Terriglobus albidus: one gene and its partner. The protein of the gene in region 2 interacts with the protein of the main gene of each other region in a pairwise test. Links are inferred from orthologs where the notes say so. Each region holds a gene or a part of one and is shown on either strand. Other genes may lie near its edges.

Region 1 (11,248 bases), 450 kb from region 2 along the record:
ATCAGGTCGATCTCCACTCCCGCCTGGCTGGCGCGATACATGGCTTCGATCAGGCGACGATCGATAAGGCCGTTCATCTTGGCAATCAGATGCGCCGGTTTGCCTGCTTTAGCGTGCTCGATCTCGCGGTCGATCAGCTTTTCAAGATCGTCAACGAGTGTGAGCGGGGCCATCATCAGAGGGCGATAGAGCTCTCCTTCTGCTTCGGCGGTCAGATAATTGAAGACCGCATGGACGGCATGCGTGATCTCGGGATTCGCGGTCAGCAGGCTGATATCGGTATAGAAGCGGGCGGTGATCGGGTTGTAATTACCTGTGCCCAGATGGGCATAGCGGCGCATCACACCGTCTGGATCACGGCGAATCATCAGGGCGAGCTTGCAGTGAGTCTTCAGGCCAAAGATGCCGTGGAAGACCTGTACGCCCGCGTCTTCCAGGGTGCGGGCCCAGCGGATATTCGAGGCCTCGTCAAATCGGGCCATCAACTCTACGACGACCGTAACGTCTTTCTGCTGCGCCGCATCGACCAGTGCGGCAAACATCGGTGAGTCCGCGCTGGTGCGATAGAGCGTCTGCTTCATGCTCACCACAGCAGGATCGGCAGCCGCGGCTTCGATGAATTCCTCGACGACGCTATAGCTGTCGAAAGGATGATGCAGCATGATGTCTCGGGTGCGCAGCTCATCCCACAGATCTATAGACTTCCGGTCGAGGCGGTACTCGCGGCCATGGAAGGGCGGATACTTCAACGTATCCTTGTCGACGCCTGAGTAGAGATTCATCAGCCGGGAAAGGTTTACCGGCCCTTCGGTCTTGAAGACCTGCCACGTATCCAGTTCGAAGTTGGCACGCAGACGTTCGACGATCTCGGGGTCCGCGCCTTCGCTTACTTCCAGGCGGACAGCATCGCCTTTGCGGCGATTGTGCAGTTCGCTGCGGACGCTCTCCAGGAGTGAGCGTGTCTCTTCTTCCTGGAGATAAAGGTTTGAATTCCGGGTTACCCGAAACGCGGTCTTCGCCAGAACCTCGTAGCCGCGGAAGAGACGTTCCGCCTGCGCTTCGATCAGGTCATGAAGAAAGATGAACTCGGTGCATCCACTGGTGCACGGCAGCTTGACGAAGCGAGGCAACGACCGGGGAACCGTAATTACACCCAGAATCGGTGCAGCGGCAGCCGCTCCTTTGCGCTTACGCCGAAGAAGCAATGCGATGCAGAGTGCCTTGTTCAGGACTCGCGGGAAGGGATGTGCCGGGTCGATGGTGACCGGAGTCAGAAGAGGATCAACTTCATCGTTGTAGTACTGTTCGGCATACTCCCGGGCTGCATCGTCCAGTTCGCTCCACTCCAGAACCCGGACACCTACGTTCAGCAAGGCAGGCAGGAGCTGGTCATTCCAGCAACGGTACTGGTCGCAGACGAAGGCATGCATCAGACGGTTGAGCTCTTCGAGGCGCTGCTGCTCGCTCATCCCGTCATCTGCCTCAGCCTGCGGGGTGACGTATCCATCTTCCAGACGCTGTAGTACGCCGGCGACTCGAATTTCGACAAACTCATCGAGATTGCTTGCTGTAATGGCGAGGAACTTGACGCGCTCCAGCAATGGATTGCGCTCGTCCTGCGCTTCTTCCAGTACGCGCCAGTTAAAGCGAAGCCAGCTTTCGTCGCGATTGAAGAATCGGTGAGGTTCAGGCGCCGGGTTCGTTCTACGTGGCATAAGAAGTATCAGCCTATCAGCAGCTTTGATACGGTGTGATAAATCTCAGATGTCCCGTATCCCATGGAGCAATTTTCCTGTAGGAGTAGTGTAGGGTTTCGGTATCTATGGGCGTTTTCCGCAATGAAAACGCCGCTGCACTCCTCTTTCGGGACACCCAGCAACAGGAAAAATGCTCTAGCTAACCAAAGATAAAAAACTCTCATCTGTTTCTAGGCAGGAGAGTTTCCTATGAATCGTACTACCCGTTTTCTGGCGGCATGTCTCATTGCCACATTACCTGCCGCTTTCCTGGGTGCTCAGACGGCGAAACAGGACATGAAAGATGCCGGTCATGAGACGAAACAGGCTGCCAAGGACACCGGCAGCGGCATCAAGAAGGGAACCACGAAGTCGGCTCACGCGGTGGGTGAGAAGACAGAAGAAGGATGGGACGCCACCAAGAAGGGCACGAAAAAGGCTTACCAGAAGACCAAATCAGGCACAAAGAAAGCCGTCAACAAAGTTGACGGCGATCCGAATACCAAATAGCCCTGGTTGCTCTAGAGCATTTCCCCTGTTGCTGGGTGTCCGCGAAGTGGTGTGCAGTGGCGTTTTCATCGCGGAAAACGCCCATAGACGCGGAAACCCTACTCTACACCTACAGGGAAAATGCTCTAGCTGCCGTGTTCGCGGAATTCCACGATATTCCCATCCGGGTCCGTTGTCGAAAGCGCGTTTTTCGCACGCGTGAAGGGAACGCCACGCTTCGTTAGATCTGCCGCAGCCTCCTTGAGACTCTTTACCTGGAAGGCAACTCGCATGCGGGCTCCAATCTGATCGTCCTCAATCACGACGGTCTCGCCAGAGGTGCCGGGGATGGCGAAGCTGCCTGACTTCGTAATCGGGAAGTGTAGCTTTTCGGAGTAATAAGCGCGGGCAGGGGGGACATCCTTCATTGCCAGGGAGACACTGATCAGCTTTGGACCGACAGGATTTCCCAGATGCTTGCCGTGATCATTGGAATGAAGTGAGCCAGGCATGTACTGGGTGTACTCGATGTTCTGTTTTTCGGGGCCTTCCATGGTGAACAACAGATTACCGGCGCCGGCTTTCTTGAGGTCATGCGGCTTCAGGTCCTCACGTTCGTACTGCTTATGCAGCGATTCGAGATCGCTGCCATAGAAGCAGAGGTGCAGGAAACCGATCTGCGGCTGTTTCTCGGTCTGCGGGTAGAGCTCGATGAATTGGTCGTCGTTGATCTTGATGAAGGAACGGTCCAGAACGCCCTTGTTGTCGAGGGTAAAGGCTTCAAGGAAACCGATCTTCTCGTAGAAGGCGCGGGAGGCGGGGACATCTTTGACGCGTATGGCGACGTGGGCCAGGCCGTCCATGGGGACCGATTGTGCAGATACAGCGGCTGTGACGCACAGCAGCAGGAGGAGCAGCAGCTTACGCATGAAGTTCCTTTGTGATTGGGAATGTTTGTTGCGCGGAGAGCCAGAGAAGAGCTACCCAGTAGAGATCGGCTCCGAGCAGGTGCAGTACCTGCATCCAGGTTGGCGCCAACAGCAGCAGGTCGGCAAAGCCAAGTGCAATCTGGAAGGCAAGCAGGCCGAGAACAAAGTTAGCCAGCGGCGATCCCCAGGATCGTTTCAGCAGCCAGGTGACAAATACGGTCGCCAGAAAGGCACTGAGCGGGTGTACGCTGCGCAGGCGCAGCAACATGGGCGAGTTACTTGCGAAATCCTGGACGAAGGCTGCTCGCAGCGACGAAGCCGGGAAGAGGGTATCGCCGAGGGCTGCGAGCGATCCGCTTACACCGACGATGAGCGTGCTGACCAGGCCGATGGCGCTCAACCAGAGATTGCGGCGAGAGATCGTGAAACGCCAGGGACGCTCGAGGAAGTATACCGTCAAGGTATATGCCCCAAGCAGTAGCAGGGTATTCGACAGATGGATCGAAAGAAGAACGACTCGTCCGACGGAACGGTTGCCGGTGACGTAGCCGAGTTTCACCAGCAGGGCGCCAAGAATCGCCTCATTGAATAACAACACGGTTGCCGCGACGATCGCCTTACGCGCAGGCTGCAGACGTTCCGACGTCGCAAAGATCGCAAGCAGAAGTGCGAGCGTAAGGAAGACCGCGCCTCCCGACATCATGCGATGGGTAAACTCGATGATCGTATCGATACGAGGCGTATGCGGAATGACCTCTCCATTACAGAGTGGCCAGTGATTCCCACAACCGGCTCCGGAGCCGGTTGCGCGCACGATCGCTCCCCAAAGCACAACGAGGATATTCCATGCCAGCGTGAGCCAGGCAAGACGTTTTACATGAGTAGCCGTAAGCCGAGATGGCGCGAGATGAAGTGCGGTAGAGGCCACGATTTATTCTAGCCCCGTGGCCACTCGGTTCGACTTGTGAGCTGCGTCACGTCTTCCGTTACATTCCAAGCGCGTGGCGGGCAAGAGGATAGTCCCTAGCCAAAGCCAATGCAGCCTGGTATTCGGCCTTTGCACCTTCTTTGTCGCCCCGGTCGTCCAAAATCTTTCCGAGTAGCACATGTGCACGAAACACGGGAGCCTGGTCGGATCTTGCTGGAGAGGCAAGGTACTCCTTGAGCAGCCTTTCTGCCAATGCAGGATCACGATGTTGTTCGGTCAGGAATGTTGCCGCGTCGAAGCTGGGGGCGGAACGGGGACGATCGGTGTTGATCAGGTCGCGGATAACGGAGACGGCATCATCAACGCGTTTCCGGCGGTCGTAGAAGGCCACCAGGTCCATCAGGTTTTCCGCGGTATGTTTGATCTCGACCTCTTTTTTCAGCTCTTGTTCGGCCGCTCCGTAGTCTTTCTCTTTTTCGGCGACCAGAGAGAGGATGCGGTGATATTTCGCTGCAGAAAGTGGCTGAATACGTTCGGCGAGCTGCCGTGCTTTATCGGTGCCTCCACCAACAATGGATGGTGCTCGTGCATAGAACTCACCCAGATCGTTAATGGCATCCAGATTAGTGGGCGCGAGCTGAAAAGCGCGCTCAAATGAAGCTACACTGCGCTTTGCCATGCTGAAGCCCGTAAACGGCCCTGACTTGTCAGCTTTCAAGCCGTACGCACGTCCCAGCCAGAGGTAGTAGATCGCATTGCCGGAGTCGTTGGCGACAGCTGCTTCGCAATGGGGCACAGCGCGATCTGGAAGCTCCTGGGCATAGTACGCACGGCACAGAAGATGATGAGATAGGGCATCTTTCGGGTTGGACTTAACCGCAGGCTCGAGCGCGGCAGCCACCTCGTCTACGCGGCCGGCCATAAGAGCAGACCGCGCTTCGCGCACATCCATGGCCCGCATGGAAAGCGACGAGAAGAGGAGTGGGACGAGCAAAAGCAACTTCTGGTGCTGCATAATCAACTGCCTTATTGAACGACGTCGACCGGCAGGCCGTCTGTCAGTTCGCTGTTATCAACGGAATTGACGGCGACTTTGTCATTGACGGAAAGACCGCCCGCGATTTCGATGCGTGTCGGGGTTACGGCGGCGCCTACCTGAACGGGGGTTCGGATCAGCTTGCCGTTCACAATACGGAAGACGTAACTCTGCGAGCCTTGGGTGTGGAGCGCCTCTCGGGGAACTGCCAGCACATGTGGGTGTTGCAGGATGGTGACCGTAACCGTGACATTGGTATTCGGCAGAAGGTCTCCATGCGCATCATCGACACTGATAATGCACTCACCGACGTTACGGGTGCCGTAGTTGATGATGGTCGTCGGCACCGTCTCGACATGTCCGTGCCACACCTTTCCAGGCTTGGCTTCCCAGACGATGCTCACCGCCTGGTTGACAGCCAGTTTCCCCACATCGGGCTCGTCAAAATAGGCCGTAATCTGGATGCGATCGAGGTTCGCCATCGAGAGAAGTGTCTCTCCCGCGGGAACAAAGTCCGACTCCTGGATCGGGAGCGAGTAGATCGTTCCATCGAACGGAGCCCGGACATTCAGCTGGTCATAGAGTTTGCGCGCAGAAGCGACATAAGCCGAGGCATCGGCTGCCTGTGCCTTAACGCGGGTGCGGTCCTGATTACTGTAACGAGAAGCCGGAGATGAGCGCTGTTCCAGCGCGATGCGAGAGGATTTCGCATTTTCAAGCCGCTGCTGAGCGGCGAGAACTTCGCTTCCAGAAGCAGCTCCTTTCTGCTGAAGCTGCTGCAGTGCCGTGAGGTCACGCTGAGCCTGCTGTTCCTGCAGGCGAGCCTTCTCCAGGTCGGAGGCAATGCCGATACGCTCGTCGGTCGAGCCGCCGCTCTCCATATCGTGGATAGTGGCCTGGGCTCCGGCCAACGCGGACTGTGCGGTTGCCAGCCGTCCTAAAGCCTCAGCATCGTTCATGTGAATGAGCAGCTGGCCGGTCTTTACCTTTTCGCCGGCTCCGACGTAAATCCGATCGACCGTTCCCGCCATCGGAGCATGCGCGTCAAAGGGCTCCACGGGCTGAACTTTGCCGTTGGTTGGGGTGGTGCTGGTCAGATTCTCATAGGTAACGGAGGCAGCGTGGACATCGACATTGCTGCGGAACAGGGAGCGCAAACCAAAGCCGACCGCAACGATGGCGGCCAGGCCGAGCAAAGCGAAAACGAAAGTGCGAGCAGGACTGGTAGCTTTCTGAGCCATAGGGCGACGAAGCGTCAGTATATCTGACGCAGGTGGAAGGGTTTGCGGCACAAAAAGTTATCCCGCCGTATGAGCTGGGCGTAGATCGCACAACTCCAGTTCAATTGCATTTCCGAAGTCCGGGTTCGCATTCACGCGAATGCGAAAGGCCGCGTCGATCATCGCACCCAGTCCCACACCAAGTTCCTGGAGACGCGAGGGCCAGTGAATTCTCCGGGACCATGCCAGGCAGGCGATGGTTGCGCTGCCTTGCTCCAGCCGCAGACGAAGGTGTTTGTCCTTGAGAACACGTATTTCCAGAATACGGACGGAGCCGGAACAGAAGATCGGTTCCGGATTGGAGTGCCCAAAGGGTTCAAAACGATGGAGCTGCTCCACAAGTGCGGGCGTAATGCGCTCCAGAGGCAGGGAAGCGTCGCAGTGCAGCTCCGGAAGCAGGGTCTCCGTAGACATCGCGGAGCGGGCATAAATGCCTAGGCTCATTCGCAATTCGGGCACCCTGTCAGAGGGAAGAGAGAACCCGACGGCATGCGCATGCCCGCCAAACCGAGTGAAGATCGGAGCGACGGAATGGACTGCGGTCAATGCATCCAGCAGATGGAAGCCAGGGACGGAGCGTCCGGAGCCGTATGCTTCGCCGCCTTCGTGTGCCAATACAAGGGCGGGACGGTGGGTGCGCTCGACCACGCGCGAGGCCAGGATTCCGATAACGCCGCGGTGCCAACCGTGTCCGTCGAGGACGACGGCGCCTGCTTCGGCAAGAGATGTGTCGGCGGCGAGCAGCGTCTCGATCTCGTCGAGCGCAGCCTGTTCGGTCGCGCGGCGATCTTCATTCAGCCGGTGCAATTTCTCGGCGATTTCGCGGCCCCGTTCGGGAGACCTCGTGAGGAACATCTCGACGACATCCGAGGCAATATCCATCCTTCCGGCGGCGTTGATACGAGGCGCCAGACGGAAGGCGACCGAGGTTGCCGTCAGTGGCTGCCGGCCAGTAAGTTGAGCCAGCTCCATCAGGCAACGGAGACCCGGCTGGACGGGCTTAACCAGCTCGCGGAGGCCGATGGCGACGATGACTCGGTTCTCGCCGGTGAGGGCGACGGCATCTGCTACGGTGGCAATCGCTAACAACTTCAGGAAGCTGGGCAGTAGCTTGGTTCCTACGGTTTCGGCGGGGATATCGGAGATCTCCAGGAGAGCCTGGGCCAGTTTGAAGGCGACACCAGCGCCGCAGAGATCTTTGTTCGGGTAAGGGCAGTTGGGCTGATTGGGGTTGATGACGGCAAGTGCCGGAGGCAGGCCGCCGATCTCATCCGGAAGATGGTGGTCAGTGACGATCAGGTCGAGCCCGAGAGCCTGTGCCTCTTCTGCTGCGGCGAAGGCGCGGATGCCTGTGTCGACGGAGATGACCAGGCGGACACCCATCGCCGCTGCATCGGCCAGAACCCCCGCCTGCATCCCGTAGCCTTCACGGATGCGGTGCGGGATATGGTAGCGGACGATGGATTCGCCGCCGGCGATGCGGTCAATGGCTGTCTTAAGCAGCACAGTGGCCACGGTGCCGTCGACGTCGTAGTCCCCGTAGATCAGGACAGGTTCGCGGCGTGCGATGGCTTGCCGAATACGTTCCACTGCGGCTGCCATACCCAGCATGGCCGAAGGGGAGTGCAGGTGGCCGATCTCGGGATTGAGGAAAAGATCGACCTTTTCCGGCGTGTCGAAGCCACGGTTGAGCAGAAGCTCGGCAATGACCTGCGGAAGGCGCAGTTCACGGGCGAAGGCCTCGGCTTCTTCGAAGGAGACCTCGGGGCTTGTCCAGCGATAGAGCGGTTCGGCGGCCACTAGAACATTTTTCCTGTTGCTGGGTATCCCGGGAGGAACGTACAGCGGCGTTTTCATCGAGGAAAACGCCCATAGATGCATAAGCTCTGCACTACACCTGCAGGAAAATGCTCTATTCGTCTGCGTCGGGGTCGTCCACGATAATCGAGTCGAAGTCCGAGACGCTCTCCATCAACTGCTGAAAGCGGTCGTACCATTCGGTCGAGGTCTCATAGATGAACATGATGCCGTTGTAGGCGAAGCCGAGCTGCAGGTAGCCGGTCTTCCCGACATAGTTCACCAGGTACTGCGCGTCATCGATATCCGGCGTGTCGTCAGAGTCCGGAAATTCGCGGGCGCGAAGCTGCTCGATGAGGATCTCGATATCACGCTTTTCCAGCGTGACTTCGCTCATCGTCAGGAAGCTAACCCCGGCGGCTTTGGCGTGTTCGACAAAGTCTTTCCAGGAATCAGCGTGCTCTTCTTCGAAGACAACCGTGGGGATGTCTTCATGGACATAAGCATTCATGCGGTGCATACCGTGGCCCGCGATGAAGGCAATCATGTCGTCTTTCAGGGAGATCAGGTTATCCGTCTGCATTGCAACAAACGGTATTGTCTCAAAAAAGCATGACTGTACGCACTGGAATACGCTGAGAGCATGGCAAAGTTTGAACGTCACGTTTTTGTTTGCGGCAATGAGCGTCTGGAGGGCGCTGTCCGTCCGAGCTGCCGACCCCGCGGTGGCCGCCAGCTGAAAGACGCCCTGAAGGATGCTGTAAAAGCTGCCGGCTTGAAGAACACGGTCCGGGCCAACGAGGCCGGCTGCCTGGATCAGTGCGAGCATGGCCCTGTGATGGTCGTCTATCCGGAGGCTGTTTGGTACGGCTTTGTGAAATTGGAGGACGTGCAGGAGATCGTTAACGAACATCTGGTGCATGGACGGCCGGTGGAGCGTCTACGGTTGGCAGAGAGCTGCCTGAACACCCCCAGCTGCCCGCATCGACCGTAACCCGGGGAGACGCTGTCCCCGGATATCTTTTGAGGGCCGCGAAAGCGACCTTAACTGCATGATATAAATGACTTCGAAGAGAGATGATTTTTTCCAAGGACTACGTCACCTACCTGGCCAAGCAGACGGTGCAGCACCTTATCGACGCGAAGATGCTGCGCACCGGTAAGCCCGGCGTTCTGAATGAGCGTGTGAATCAAGGTCTGCTCGACGAGCTCTCGCTCGAAGACCGGATCAACGACGAGGTCCGCGTCATTCTGGAAACCTTCCAGGACGATATGCGCAAGACAGGCGCGAGCTACCCGGAGATGTTCAAGAAGGTAAAGAACGAGCTTGTGCGCAAATACAAGGCGGTGCTGTGAGAATCTCGCGCGACAAGCTCAACAAACTGGCTCACGTGGTGGCGGATACTCTGGCCGAGATCGACGAAGCAGAGTTTCTGGAGGACCGGAACACGATCCGTCAGGAGGCTCGTAAGGCGCTGGAGAAGCTGCTGCTCGAGGAGACCAAGATCGACCAGGCGGCGCGGCAAAAGATTACCTCGCAGCGGAAGATCATCCTCGAAGGTACCCAGGAGTGGGACATCCTGTACCGCAAGTACTACAACGACGAAGTGAAGAAACTCGGTATCTGACCCACGCACAACAACTTCTTCACTGTTATACTGATCTGAGTGGGCGTGAGTCATCACCGCCCTGCCCCTAACGGCGCCATGGTGTAATTGGTTAACACGTCGCCCTCTCAAGGCGAAGAGTACGGGTTCGATCCCCGTTGGCGCTACCAAAGTCCTGACAATCGAATGATTCAACATGCCGGAGCGAGGTGCGACCGGCGGTATACTTTCAAGCGTGGCAAAGACGTTTTATATCGAAACCTTCGGCTGCCAGATGAATGCCCATGACTCGGAAAAGGTCATCGGCACGCTGCAGCATGAGGGCTATACCCAGGTAACCGACGAGGATTCTGCTGACCTGGTTCTGTACAACACCTGCTCCATTCGCGATAAGGCGGAGCAGAAGGTCTTTCATCGCTTGAACGAGTACAAGCGGCTGCAGGGTGAGGGCAAGCGCTTTGGCGTGCTGGGCTGTGTGGCGCAGCAGGAAGGCGAAAAGATCTTCGAGAAGGCCCCGTTCGTTTCGCTGGTGAGCGGTTCAGCTTCCTACCGGAACCTCCCGGAGATGCTCCGCCGTCTGGAAGCAGGCGAGAACCGCATTACCGGTCTTGACGACCGACAGACGGATGAGACTTTTGATACTGAGTTCACCGCGAGGTCCAACCCCCACCGCGGCTACATCACTATCACCGAGGGGTGCGACAAGTTCTGCTCTTACTGCGTAGTGCCGTATACCCGAGGCAAGGAGCGTAGTCGCACGTCGGAGTCGGTATTGACTGAAGCGCGGCGTATGGCAGACGCCGGCTTTACCGATATTCAGCTGCTCGGCCAGAATGTGAACTCCTTCAGTGACCCTATCGGCAAAATGAATTTCGCCGAGATTCTGGCTGCAGTTGGAGAGGTTCCAGGAATCCGCCGCGTGCGGTTCACAACGTCGCATCCGCGACACTTCACGAAGCAGATCGTCGACGCAATCGATGCCGTGCCTACGTTGTGTGACCACATCCATCTGCCGGTGCAGAGCGGATCGTCGGCCGTACTGAAGGCGATGCAGCGCGAGTACACCCGCGAGTGGTATCTGGAGCGTATCTCCTGGATCAAGTCCGCGAAACGGGACATCTCCATGACCACCGATATCATCGTAGGTTTTCCAGGAGAGACCGATGCCGATTTCGAAGAGACAGTCACTCTCTGCGGTGAGGTGGGCTATGACAGTGTCTTCGCCTTCAAGTATTCGCCACGGCCAAATACACCGGCGGTCTCTATGTCGGAGACGGTCTCCGAAGAGGTGAAGAGCCAGCGGCTGCAGGTTCTGCTTGATCGCCAGCGGGAGATTCAACGTGCCCTCTATACCCGGCACGAGGGTAAAGTGATCGAGGTCATGGTCGAGGGCTTTAACCAGCAGCGCGGCCAGATCATCGGACGGACCTCGCAGAACAAGACATT
Region 2 (11,557 bases):
CTGGACACCCCAGCTTCAACCAGCAGGGCAACCTTGATTCGAGCCGTCGCGCGCCAGCTTTCCTCCCCCTCGAATCCCAGCGCCGAGAAGGAATGTGCCAAGGGTTCCCGCAGGCGTAATCGATCAAACAGATCGAGTGCCGCGTGCTCGGGCTCCTGTGCGTCGATCGACTCTGCGAGTAGTTCCAGGACACACCAGCTGAGCACCGGACCCCAAATGGCGGTGGCTATCAATTCGGGACTCAGGCTAGGCAGTAATCGACGAGCCCCTACTTTCCAAGGCGTAGGAAACAGGCTCTCGAGCGCTGGGATGTTCATCGCGGCACTCAGACGCTCGCGAAATTTCTCCGCGAGCAAGGCTGGATTCTCCGGTCTGACTGCGAGATGTTCCCCTTTGCGAGCGCGATACGCGAGCTGTGATTCCCGCAGGAAATCCTGGCTTCGTGTCCATGCGGCCTCAAAGAATTCCTCTTTCTGCCGCTCGATATTCTTCTGCTTCTCTGAGCCTCTGGCTGCTTGCGGATATTCAGACAGCTCGGCGAGTGTTCGCACCAGCGCAGGGTCCAGCAGCCAGCGGAGAGCGTCGTGTCCTGGCCGCAACGACAGGTTGATCAGCTCATCTTCCAGATTGGCAACGCCGCGCCCGTTTAGCTCGTCGCACAAGCGGTCCCATGGTTTGTCTGCGGTCGCACGCATCTCGCGCCAATCCAGAAAAACGTGGCATTGGTAGGCGCGCAGTTCGATGCGCAGTCCCTGCTCCGCCGTATTCTGGGCGCGCCGCAGATACTCAAGCCCGGTCAGGGAATCGCGATACCTGAGTATGATCGCGGGATCGCCGCTCAGACCCAGACCGTCCTTCAAACGCTGCTGGCGCAGTTGTCCCGAATGCTTGTCTGCGTAGGCTGCCGACCAGTCGACCGTCCCTTTTGTTGTGGAATAGCGGTTGTTGTAAAGTACCAGGCCGCGCTGGTCTCCCAGCCGGTTCGAGTAAGCGAAGACGTTTTCGTCCACCGTGCCGTTATCGTTGAAGAAATCATAGAGCAGGAAGTTGCTGCTCTCGGCAAAGAGTGCTCGCTTGTGCAGCAACGGAGCTATTTCGCGCTCATGTCGTTCCACCAGCCAGTGGTTCGGAGCTTCGTCATACCGTGGCCTCCGATACTCCATGCCATACTTCTCGGTGAACCCGTCTATCTGACCGTGACCGAACATTGGCAACCCCGGCAAGGTCGCCATCATCGCCGTAACACCGAAGCACTTGTCGCCGTCGCCAAACTGATCAATGGTCGTCCGCTCGTCAGGATTGCTCATGAAGTTTACGTAGCGCTTCATAATGTCTGGGTCGAACTCCAGCGTGTTCTTGAGCACCGACCGATATTTTGCGTTCTCTTCGTCACGCATCATATTCATGAAGGCGCTGTTATAGACACGATGCATTCCTAGTGTTCGGACGAAGTAACCCTCCATCAGCCAGAAGGCTTCGGCGAGCAAAAGTGTGCCCGGAACCTCGGCAGCTACTCTGTCGACGACTTCCCGCCAGAACTCATGCGGCATATGTGCATTGAACTCGGCACTCGACATCCCGTATTCCGCGCGGGAGGGAATCGCTCCGCTGCTGCCGGGGCCGGGAAACCAGAGCCGGTGAAAGTGGCGCTTTGCCAGGGTCATGGCCGCGTCGAAGCGGATGACAGGGAATAGACGTGCCACATGCAAGATGGTCTGGATCACCTGTTCGCGTACTGCTGGGTTCAGGTAGTCCAGTTGGGCGGTATCGTTCCACGGGAAGCTTGTGCCATCATTGCCGTGATAGATGTACCTTGTCTCCCCCGATGCCCGGTCACGCCGCCGAAACACGACCGCTGCGTCCGTCTGCTCGTAGTAGTGGCTTTCGATCTTGATCTCTACACGCGGGTCGTGCGACAGGTCAGGGCCATCGAAGTTGTAAGCAGGATAGGGGCTATCCTGCCGCGAGATGAACCAGTCCGGATGCTCTACGACCCACGGAGAATCGATACCCATATGGTTTGGCACCATATCGCTGGCCAACCGGATGCCTCGCGCATAGGCGCGATTCCGCAGGTTCACGTACGCGGGCTCTCCGCCCAGGTCCTCGGCGATGGCGTAATCAAAGAGCGAGTAAGCTGAAGCCACCGCGTCTGGATTTCCGCAGAGCTGTTTAATCGTTTGCGATGCCCGGCTGCGCTCCCAGATACCAATCAGCCACAGCGAGTTCATCCCGCGCCTTGCCAGAGTCTCCAATTCCTCATCCGGAATCTGATCCAGTCGGTGAATCGACCTTTGGTATCGCTTACTGAGCTGTGCGAGCCAGACGTAAGTGCTCTTGGCGATCAAGACGGCGCCAGGCATCCAGGCCACGTCCGGGCTGAACTTTTCAGTTTCATGGACAGCATCGCCAAACTGCGGCACCTCCGAACGGCTGACTATCGAAGGCCATTGCTGCTGTCCGCTCTCCCTGCGTCGTTGCGCTGCCGCTGCCGCGGCGGCCTCCGCAGCAGCCCTGGCAGCCGCTTCGGCTGCAGCGTTCGGTGGATTAAATTGCAGCCAGATAGCCAGGTCTTCTTCCTGCAGAATCTCGCCTGCGATCGCCAGTAAGCGATCGAGGCTCCCCCCGATCAGCCGTCTCCACTTTATCCGGATCAGATCGAGTTGCCCCCTCAGCGAGCCCGGCGCGGCCACCGCGGGTGCCCGCAACACGTCAAACAGGCTCTGCGGCTCGGAGTCCTCCATCGGCACAAGGGGGCGGGTCGCAAAATATGCCGGCAGCTTCTCCACGACGCTCCGATAGGCGGTTTGCTCCGCCAGGCTCCTGTCCTCGAACAACTCTTCGAATGGCCGGAAGGCCTCATTGCGGTTTGCCATCCAAAGCAGAATCATCTCTTCCAGCGCGACCGCCCGGTGCGGGGTACCATCGGTTGAGCCTGTGAGCCATTCCTTCGGGGTTTGAACCGCGCGATAGACGCTGCTGCCCGGAAACTGCTCCACAAAGCTCAGCAGCAGCCGGTCCAACTGATGCGATCCAATGTACCCGGAGAACCAGGTGAGGGCATCTGTCATTGCGGCAGGATCAAGCTCCTGCCGATAGCGCTCCAGGAGTACATGACTGGCCTCGTCAATCAAACCCATGGCGTAAATCGCTCCCGCATGCACTACACGCTCTGGATGCTTCTGCACATCCCGAACCTGATTCATCCGGTGCGCAAAGTCGCGGCTTGCTGACACATTCGCGAAGACTACGTTGCCCGTAAAGGAAAAGAGGGTTTCTGCGAACTGGTAACGATCTCGTGCACCCCTCGAAATGTGAAATTCCATCATCGCGAACTTGTCCCCAATCAAGATCTGGCATTCACCAATGCCGTAGTATTGCCCCCGGCTCAACCCCGAGATTGGCACTCAAGAAATACGCAGGATAGTCCAGGTGAGTCAAGCGTGAATGCCATATCACCTCCGCATTTGTTTTAGCACCTGAAAGCCCGCAACACTCAGCCGATTCTACCCCTCGATCCATGCCATCACGTGGTTCGGAGCCTTCAGGGATCGTTGTATTTGACTTGACTGCATCTATCGAAAGAGCGGATGACTTCTGAACGCCGGCAGGCGCAGACTTAGCTGTAACGTTTGGAGTTGTCTTTGGAGCAATTTGCTACCGTACTGATTCTTCTTTTTGCGGTCTCCATCTCGAAGGCCGCCGCGCGGCTTTCGCGTATTCCTTTGCCGCTCCTGCAGATTGGGCTGGGCGTCGCTCTGGCCGCCTTCCATGTGCACATGCCCCTTGATCCGGGTCTCTTTCTGGTGCTCTTTGTTGCTCCTCTGCTTTACGTGGATGCGAATCTGTTCCCGCGTGCGGAGGTGCGTGCATTGGGGAAGCCGATCCTGGAGATGGCAGTTGGGCTGGTTTTCTTTACCGTCCTTGGCGCCGGATATTTCATCGACTGGATGATTCCTTCCATGCCGCTCGCCGCATGCTTCGCTCTTGCGGCGGTGTTATCCCCAACCGATGCTGTCGCCGTTTCCGGCCTGATTGGACTGAAACGGCTGCCGACTCGCCTGCTTCACCTTCTGGAAGGCGAGGCCCTGTTGAATGATGCGACAGGACTCGTTTGTCTGCGCTTCGCTGTCATTGCAGTGTTGACCGGCTACTTCTCGCCTGCTGGCGCCAGCATCAGCTTTTTGACGGTTGTTCTGGGAGGTCTGGCGGCTGGTGCGTTTCTCAGCTTCATCCTTATGTCTGTGGAGAAAGGGGTTGAGAGAACAATCGGGGCTTATCCCGCTGCGCAGATCCTGCGTACGCTCCTTCTGCCCTTTGCTTCTTACCTGCTGGCAGAACATTTCAAGCTCTCCGGTATCCTTGCCGCCGTAGCCGCTGGGTTCGTCGCGAGCTGGCTGCTCCAGGAAATCCCGGAAGTTGAGACGCGCATCAAGTCGGAAGCCGTGACCGATCTGATGCAGTTTACACTCAATGGACTCATCTTCGTTCTGCTTGGATTGCAGTTGCAAGCTATTGCAAAGAGCATTCCTTCGGTTGTGAAGCAGGAGAACTTTGCCTCCGCCTGGGTACTGGGCGCTTTTGTACTGAGTATCACTCTTGTTGTCGGTGCCTTACGTTTCCTTTGGACCTGGTTTGTCCTTGAGTGGTCGTTCTTTCGGCATAAGCACGAAGGCGGCAGAGCGCAACACACTCCGTGGAGACTTCTTGCTGCGACAATGCTGGCGGGCGTGCGAGGCGCGATCACCCTGGCGGCGGTACTGTCGATCCCATTAACACGGCAGGACGGTACTCCATTTCCTGGCCGCGATCTCGCCGTGTTGCTGGCTTCGGGTGTGATTCTCTTCTCCATGATTGCTGCGGCTGTCGGTCTGCCGTTGGTCCTCAAGGGACTGGAGGAGCCTCCCGAAAGCTCCGCCGAAGCGAAATTTCGCAATGCCCGTGTTTTGACGGCTCAAGCGGCAATCGGACGGATCGAGGAAGTAGAACACCGTCTTTCTCAAAACAGCCCCTACGCCGATAGCTACGCATCGATCGCATCCCGACTGATGGACTACTATCGCCGTAGGATCGAGGCTTTTGTCGGGGACCAGTCAAGCCGGATAAAAGCGGACCGCCTCCGAGTCGCGGAACGAACTATCCGGTTAGAGGCCGTCAGAGCGGAGCGGAAGGAAATCAGCCGAATGCTACACAACCATGAGCTCGAACCCGGCCAGGCCCGTGCGCTGCTCAAGAAGCTGGACAATACGGAGGCCACTCTCAAGGGAGGTTGACTCTGAGCGAGGGCGGTCCAGAATTTGTAGCCAAAGCTCGCTCAGGATTGTCCGGAACAGCGTAGCGGCCTTCCAGGGTGAGTGGGATACTTGAAGTAACGATGTCTGACAGTAGTGCCACAGTGACCGCCATTCTGGCGGAGAAACCTTCGGTTGCGCGCGATATAGCCCGCGTTCTCGGGGCCGCCAAGAAGGGCGACGGATTTCTGCACGGAAATGGATATGTGGTGACCTGGGCTGTGGGGCACCTGGTTTCTCTGGCGCAGCCGCACGAGATGCGTCCTGAGTGGAAACAGTGGCGACTGGACCTGTTGCCAATGCTGCCCGGTGACTGGCCGCTGGTGGTGTATGAAAAGACCAAAGCCCAGTTTGAGGTGGTTCGCAAAATTCTGAACTCGCCGCGCGTGGCGCAGGTGGTATGCGCCACGGACGCCGGGCGAGAAGGTGAGCTGATCTTCCGCTACATCTACGGCGCAGCGCTGTGCGATAAGCCCGTGAACCGGTTGTGGATCTCATCGATGACCGCCGATGCGATTCGCAAGGGCTTTGAGAAGTTGCAACCCGGCAGCGCCTACGACGGACTGGCGGATGCCGCGCATGGCCGCAGCCGCGCCGACTGGCTGGTGGGAATGAACCTGTCGCGCGCCTACTCCCTGATCTACAACGAGGAGATCTCGGTGGGGCGCGTGCAGACGCCTACGCTGGCGATGGTGGTGGAGCGGGAGCTGACGCTGCGGCAGTTCGTGTCGGAAGAGTACATCGAGGTCATCGCCAAATTTGAAGGTCTGGCCGAGCGAAAGAAAGAGACCTACGCAGGTACATGGTTCCGACCGCGCGGCGACCAGGGCAACGAGAAAGAAACGCAGGCCAAGTTGTCGCGACTGGCGGCAGACGGGGAAGAGGCGAAGCTGATCGTCGAACGAGCGCGTACGGGCACGGTGACGATTGAATCGGTGAAGTCCGAGACGCAACGCGCGCAGCCGCCGTTGTTGTACGACCTGACAGAGTTGCAGCGCCACGCCAACCGGCTATTCGGATTCACGGCGCAGGAGACGCTAACGTATGCGCAGGCGCTTTATGAGCGCCACAAACTCATCAGCTATCCGCGTACCGACAGCCGCCATTTATCGTCCGATGTGGTGGCAACGGTAGGTCAGATTGCGAATGTCGTTGCGCCGCAGTATCCGCAAATGGTGGCTGAGGGAACGGGGACCCGTACGCTCAGCAAGCGCTATGTGGACGACAGTAAGGTAAGCGACCACCATGCGATTCTGCCGAATGCCGTGAATCCCGGGAAGTTGAGCCTGAGCCCGCAGGAGCGCAGGATTTACGACATGGTGTGCCGCCGCTTTTTAATGATGTGGCACGAGGATCATCTGCAGGCCGTCACGACGGTGATTACGGCGATTACGAATCCGGGACAGGATGGCACGGAGTCGGTTGTGGATCGATACCGGACGTCGGGAACGCTGGTCCAACAGATGGGCTGGAAAGTTCTGGATCCGGTGCCGGAAAAGCGGAAGAAGGGCGGCAAAGACAGCGAAGAGGAAGAAGCCGCGCAGGTGTTGCCGACGGATCTGGCGGAGGGCCAGCCGCAACGGGTGGCTGCCATCGATGCGAAGAAGAAAAAGACAAAGCCGCCGAAGCGTTTTACGGAAGGTACGCTGCTGACGGCCATGCAGACGGCAGGGCAGTCGCTGGACGAAAAAGAGCTTTCGGAGGCGATGAAGGACACGGGCCTGGGGACTCCGGCCACGCGCGCCTCGATCATCGAGACGTTGCTGAAGCGCGGCTACATCGTGCGCAGCGGCAAAACGCTGGAAGCGACGGACAAAGGCATTCACTTGATCGACGTGGTGCATCCCGAGGTGAAGACCCCGGCGATGACGGGGCAGTGGGAAGCGTACCTCAAAAAGATCAACCAGGGAGAGGCACATCTCGCACCATTCATCGAAGGTATCAACGCGTATGTGAGCGGTGTGATGGAGAAGGTGCGGGTAACGCCGCGACGCCGGTTCGCTTCGACGGCGAAGACGCCCCAGCCTGCCAGCGACAAGAAAGCAGCCGGTGCGCGGCCACAGACCACAACCGAGAGCAAGGCGAAGAAGCCGTCGAAGACGACACAGTTGAATGTGCTGCTGAAAGAGCGATTCGATCACAAGACGTTCCTCCCGGGACAAAAAGCCGCGTGCCTGGCCGCACTATCGGGCAAGGATCATTTGCTGGCGCTTCCTGACGGGAAGGGAAAGACGTTGTGTTACCAACTTGCTGGGCTCGCGCTGGAAGGAACCTCGCTGGTGGCAAGTGCACGAGTGGAGTGGATGGAGGCCGAGGCGGCGAAGCTTCGCGAGCGTGGGATAGCGTGTGATTGCATCCACGCGAACCGTAGCCGTGAGGCACTTCGGGCTGCGTGCGTGGATTATCTAAGTGGACGGCTGAAGTTTCTGTACGTCGCACCGGAGCGACTGAGCGTGGCGGGGTTTCCGCAGATGCTGGCAAAACGGGCTCCGGCTCTGATTGCGATTGAGGAGGCAGAGCGCGCGGTACGGTCGAGCCAGGATTATCTTGCCAATTACGAACTTCTGCGCGAGCACCTTCCGGCGCTACGACCGGCGGTGCTATTGGCGCTAACGCGCGAGCAGACGCCCGCGGTTCATACGGCGATTGCAGAGTTCTTTGGATTGTCGCTGTAGTCTAGCCGTTCGGGTGTGTAATCACACGACATGGCCCAGATCAATCTCCTCAATGAATCCACGGGCGATAGCCAACGACCTTCACGGGAATACGATAGATTGCGTCACTTGTTGTCAGATAGAGCGTCTTGCCATCTTCGCCGCCCCACGCCACATTCGCTGTTGGCTTTTCGGTGAGAATCGTCCCCAGGTGCTTGCCCTCCGGCGAGATGATCCATACGCCGCCCGGTCCGGTCGCGAATAGATTCCCCTGCGAATCAACCTTCATTCCATCTGGAGTTCCTGTGCCCTCCGCTGAAGATGCGTCCAGAAACACCATGCCTTCTCCCACCGTCCCGCCGCTCTTCAGCGGGTACCGCATCCACTTCTTTTGCTGTGAGTCAGCGACATAAAGCCACTTGTTATCCGGTGAGATTGCGATACCGTTCGGCCGCGGCAAATCGCCGATCAGTAACTGCAGCTTCGCGCGGTTCGGAGCCGATCCAGCTTTGATCGCTGTTGCGTTGGGTATGCGATACACGCCATTGATCTTCAGCTTCTTCGACGGATCATCATCCTGCTGGGTCGGAAGACCGTAAGGCGGGTCCGTGAAATAAAGCGAGCCATCCGGACCATACACAACATCGTTCGGGCTGTTGAGAGGCTTGCCCTCGTAGCTGTCGGCCAGAATAGTCTTCGTGCCCTTGGGGTCCATCGTCTCAAATCGAAGAATGCTGCGTGCCGCATGGCCGGCGACAGTCAGGCGCAGCTTGTCATCGAGCGTCATCCCATTTGTCCCTGGCTCCTTGCCACCAAAGGGCTCCTTGGCGACATAGCCGCTCGGTTGCAGCCAGATCGTGACCTTGCCATCCGAAGTCATCTGCCGAATGCTGTTGCTCGGGATATCCGCGAACATTAACATCCCCGGCTGCACCCACACCGGCCCCTCGGTCCATGTAAATCCAGTGGCCATCTTTTCGAGCCTGGCCCCATCAGGGATGATCGTGGATAATTCCGGACTTAGCTGTTCGATGTCTGCGATAGTCTTCGTCGCCTCTACGGGAGGCTGTGTCGTCGTTTGGCCGTTCTTGCAGCCAGTGTGAGAGAGCACCAGTAGTGACGCGGCGCTGAGAGTCAGCGCGCTCATGCAGCGGTTCATCGCGAGACCTCCTAATGGTCCCAACGATTGTAGCGATTATTGCGAGGAGCTTTCCCTAAGTTGCTGGAAATACCGGCGGGGAGGAGCTTCTAATGGAAAGCTCGCATATTTCGTCGATTCGTAGAAATTGGCCGTCTCTACCCAATCCTCTTCCCGGAGAAAAGGGAATGCAATCACGTAGGATGATCTACGAAGCGATCAAAAGTCCTGAAGTTCTTTTCCTGGAAGTGACGCTCGCAGGGCATTGAGTACGGCAAGAAGATCGATCACCTCCTGGCTGATGGCTCCAGCGATAGGAGGCAGAAAGCCAAGAGCCGCCAGAAACATACCGGCAGTGCTCAAGACCATGCCGCCCACGGCACTTTCAAGGGCGATCCGCCGCATTCTTTTGCCTATATGAAGCAGCTCATCTACCTTGCCGAGAGCCGGTTCCATGATGACCGCACCGGCCGCTTCTGCGGTGATATCGCTGTTCTGCCCGAATGCAATGCCCACTGTAGCGGCCAGCATGGCTGGAGCATCATTGATGCCATCCCCCAGGAATAGAGTTGAAACTGTTGCTGTACGATCTCTAATGATATTGAGTTTTTGCTCCGGAGTCAGACTTGCGCGGACATCTTTGATGCCGACAATTTCAGCCAGATGCTGAACTTCGACCTCACGGTCTCCCGATAGGATGACCAAATCCTCGACCTTATGCTTAGGTCGCAGATGCTTGATGAAAGGTTTGCTTTCTTTCCGTGGGCGGTCATGGAACCGGATCAGGCCGGCCAATCGATCATCGAGGATAACAACGCATTCCATTCCTGAAACGGTGGGCGGAAGCAAGGCTGCTAACTCGTCGTTTATTTTCTTTCTTCCGGTCACCAACACGCGTCTTCCCGCAACCTGGCCTCTTAGTCCGGTTCCTGGCTTTTCGCTGACGCTCTCGGCACTCTGTAAAGATATATGCTTCTCTCGTGCAGCTTTTAGAATCGCCCCGGCGAGAGGATGCTTCGAGTACTGCTCGAGGCTGGCGCTGAATTTTAGAGCCCCTTCCATGCTTGTACCAGGGAAGGTGACAATATCCGTAACCGCCGGTTCCCCATGTGTCAGCGTTCCGGTTTTATCGAAAAACATAGTACGAATATTCCCGACCTGCTCAAGAACAACCGGTTTCTTGATCACAATGCCTCGTTTCGCGGCCAGAGAGATCGACCCGATGATCGAGATTGGAATTGCAAGTAGTAAGGGGCATGGCGTGGCGATGACAAGGACGGCGAGAAAGCGTTCGGCCTGACCGCTCAGGAGCCATCCGGTAAGGGCGATCAAAACCGCGAGGGGAGTGTAGAACGCACCCAGCCGATCTGCCAGCCTGCGGATGGCCGGTGGATTTTCCTCGGCCTTACGCATTACCTGCATGATGCGTGCATAGCGTGAATCCACAGCCAGCCTGTCAGCAATGATCGTAAGGGCAGCGTCCTCATTCAATGCTCCTGAGATTACTTGCGACCCAGACGTCTTACGAATACGAAAGGGTTCTCCCGTAAGGAAGGATTCGTCCATCATGCCCGTGCCCGATTCCACTGTTCCGTCTACCGGGCAGATCTCATGGGGAAGGACAATTAAGCGGTCTCCGACACGAATTTCATCCACCCGGATATCTGCGGTAACATCCCCTGTGATTCGATGGGCAGCGCTAGGCATGCGGTGGGCCAACGCGCTGAGCGTTGAAGAAGCTCGTCGCGTGGCAAACTCCTCCAACGCCTGGCCACCAGAAAGCATCAGGATGATAATCGCCGCAACCAGCAACTCTCCCATCAGGATTGCGGTAATGATTGACAGCCCCGCAAGAAAATCCGCTCCAAACTGGCGTTTCCGAATTTGGAAAAGAAGGCCATAGAGCAACGGGAGGCCACCAACAATGACGATGACCAACAGTGGAATAAAAGAGATCGTTGCCTTGTAATTGAAAAGATATCGGAGTAATAGATACAGGATTATCGCTGCGAGTGAAAGGACTGCGGTAAAACGGGTCCAGGAATGTTTAATTCGATCGAGAGAGGCATATTTGCCTGCGTTTTCAGATGTCATAAGCGCGAAGGAATGGTATCTGTCTACCCCGAGGATATGCCTATGTTGAATGCATTGGCGTGAGATTACGGATGCTCATCGGTGAGCAGGTCACTATTGAGGACTGCTGCGTGGTAGTCCGGGAGCAGAACACCTGCAATTTCACCAGAATCGTTGATGGCCGCCGCGAAAGCGAAGGTCACCTGTCCGAGTGGGTTTGGCAAACTGATAGAAATGAACTTGCCATTGTCAAAGAGCATACCAACGCCAAGTATCTGCCCCGGATCATTGATAGATTTGGCATCTGAGAAGTTAGTGCCTCCAGGAAGGGCTGCCAGGTCAGTCATTTGACCATTCTCGTAGAGGAACGCGTGCGAATTGCCATCCGTGACGGTGGAGGT

Evidence for each region.
Region 1: the proteins of FTW19_RS13670 (region 2) and recJ interact in binary tests that used the Escherichia coli proteins (3 or more experiments, as listed by UniProt). The link is inferred for Terriglobus albidus from one-to-one orthologs.

Annotation. Positions count from the first base shown.
Region 1 is NZ_CP042806.1:3,922,412-3,933,659, reverse strand. The notes cover bases 5,808-8,691. They hold recJ (single-stranded-DNA-specific exonuclease RecJ), read right to left. Parts: upstream 8,199-8,691; coding sequence 6,417-8,198; downstream 5,808-6,416. Other genes in these bases: FTW19_RS15390 (hypothetical protein), read right to left, coding at 8,311-8,691; FTW19_RS15400 (efflux RND transporter periplasmic adaptor subunit), read right to left, coding at 5,808-6,359. Also shown: ppk1 (polyphosphate kinase 1), read right to left, coding at 1-1,715; FTW19_RS15420 (hypothetical protein), read left to right, coding at 1,947-2,246; FTW19_RS15415 (VOC family protein), read right to left, coding at 2,372-3,154; FTW19_RS15410 (COX15/CtaA family protein), read right to left, coding at 3,147-4,082; FTW19_RS15405 (tetratricopeptide repeat protein), read right to left, coding at 4,141-5,034; more of FTW19_RS15400, read right to left, coding at 5,109-5,807; more of FTW19_RS15390, read right to left, coding at 8,692-8,778; FTW19_RS15385 ((2Fe-2S) ferredoxin domain-containing protein), read left to right, coding at 8,839-9,189; FTW19_RS26305 (DUF507 family protein), read left to right, coding at 9,273-9,551; FTW19_RS26300 (DUF507 family protein), read left to right, coding at 9,548-9,823; tRNA (N6-isopentenyl adenosine(37)-C2)-methylthiotransferase MiaB, read left to right, coding at 9,999-11,248. UniProt on the Escherichia coli protein: Single-stranded-DNA-specific exonuclease.
Region 2 is NZ_CP042806.1:3,472,589-3,484,145, forward strand. Bases 4,978-8,170 are described here. They hold FTW19_RS13670 (DNA topoisomerase 3), read left to right. Parts: upstream 4,978-5,374; coding sequence 5,375-7,966; downstream 7,967-8,170. Other genes in these bases: FTW19_RS13665 (Na+/H+ antiporter), read left to right, coding at 4,978-5,273; FTW19_RS13675 (SMP-30/gluconolactonase/LRE family protein), read right to left, coding at 8,016-8,170. In the rest of the region: FTW19_RS13660 (alpha-amylase family glycosyl hydrolase), read right to left, coding at 1-3,206; more of FTW19_RS13665, read left to right, coding at 3,645-4,977; more of FTW19_RS13675, read right to left, coding at 8,171-9,104; FTW19_RS13680 (heavy metal translocating P-type ATPase), read right to left, coding at 9,303-11,177; FTW19_RS13685 (DUF3466 family protein), read right to left, coding at 11,243-11,557.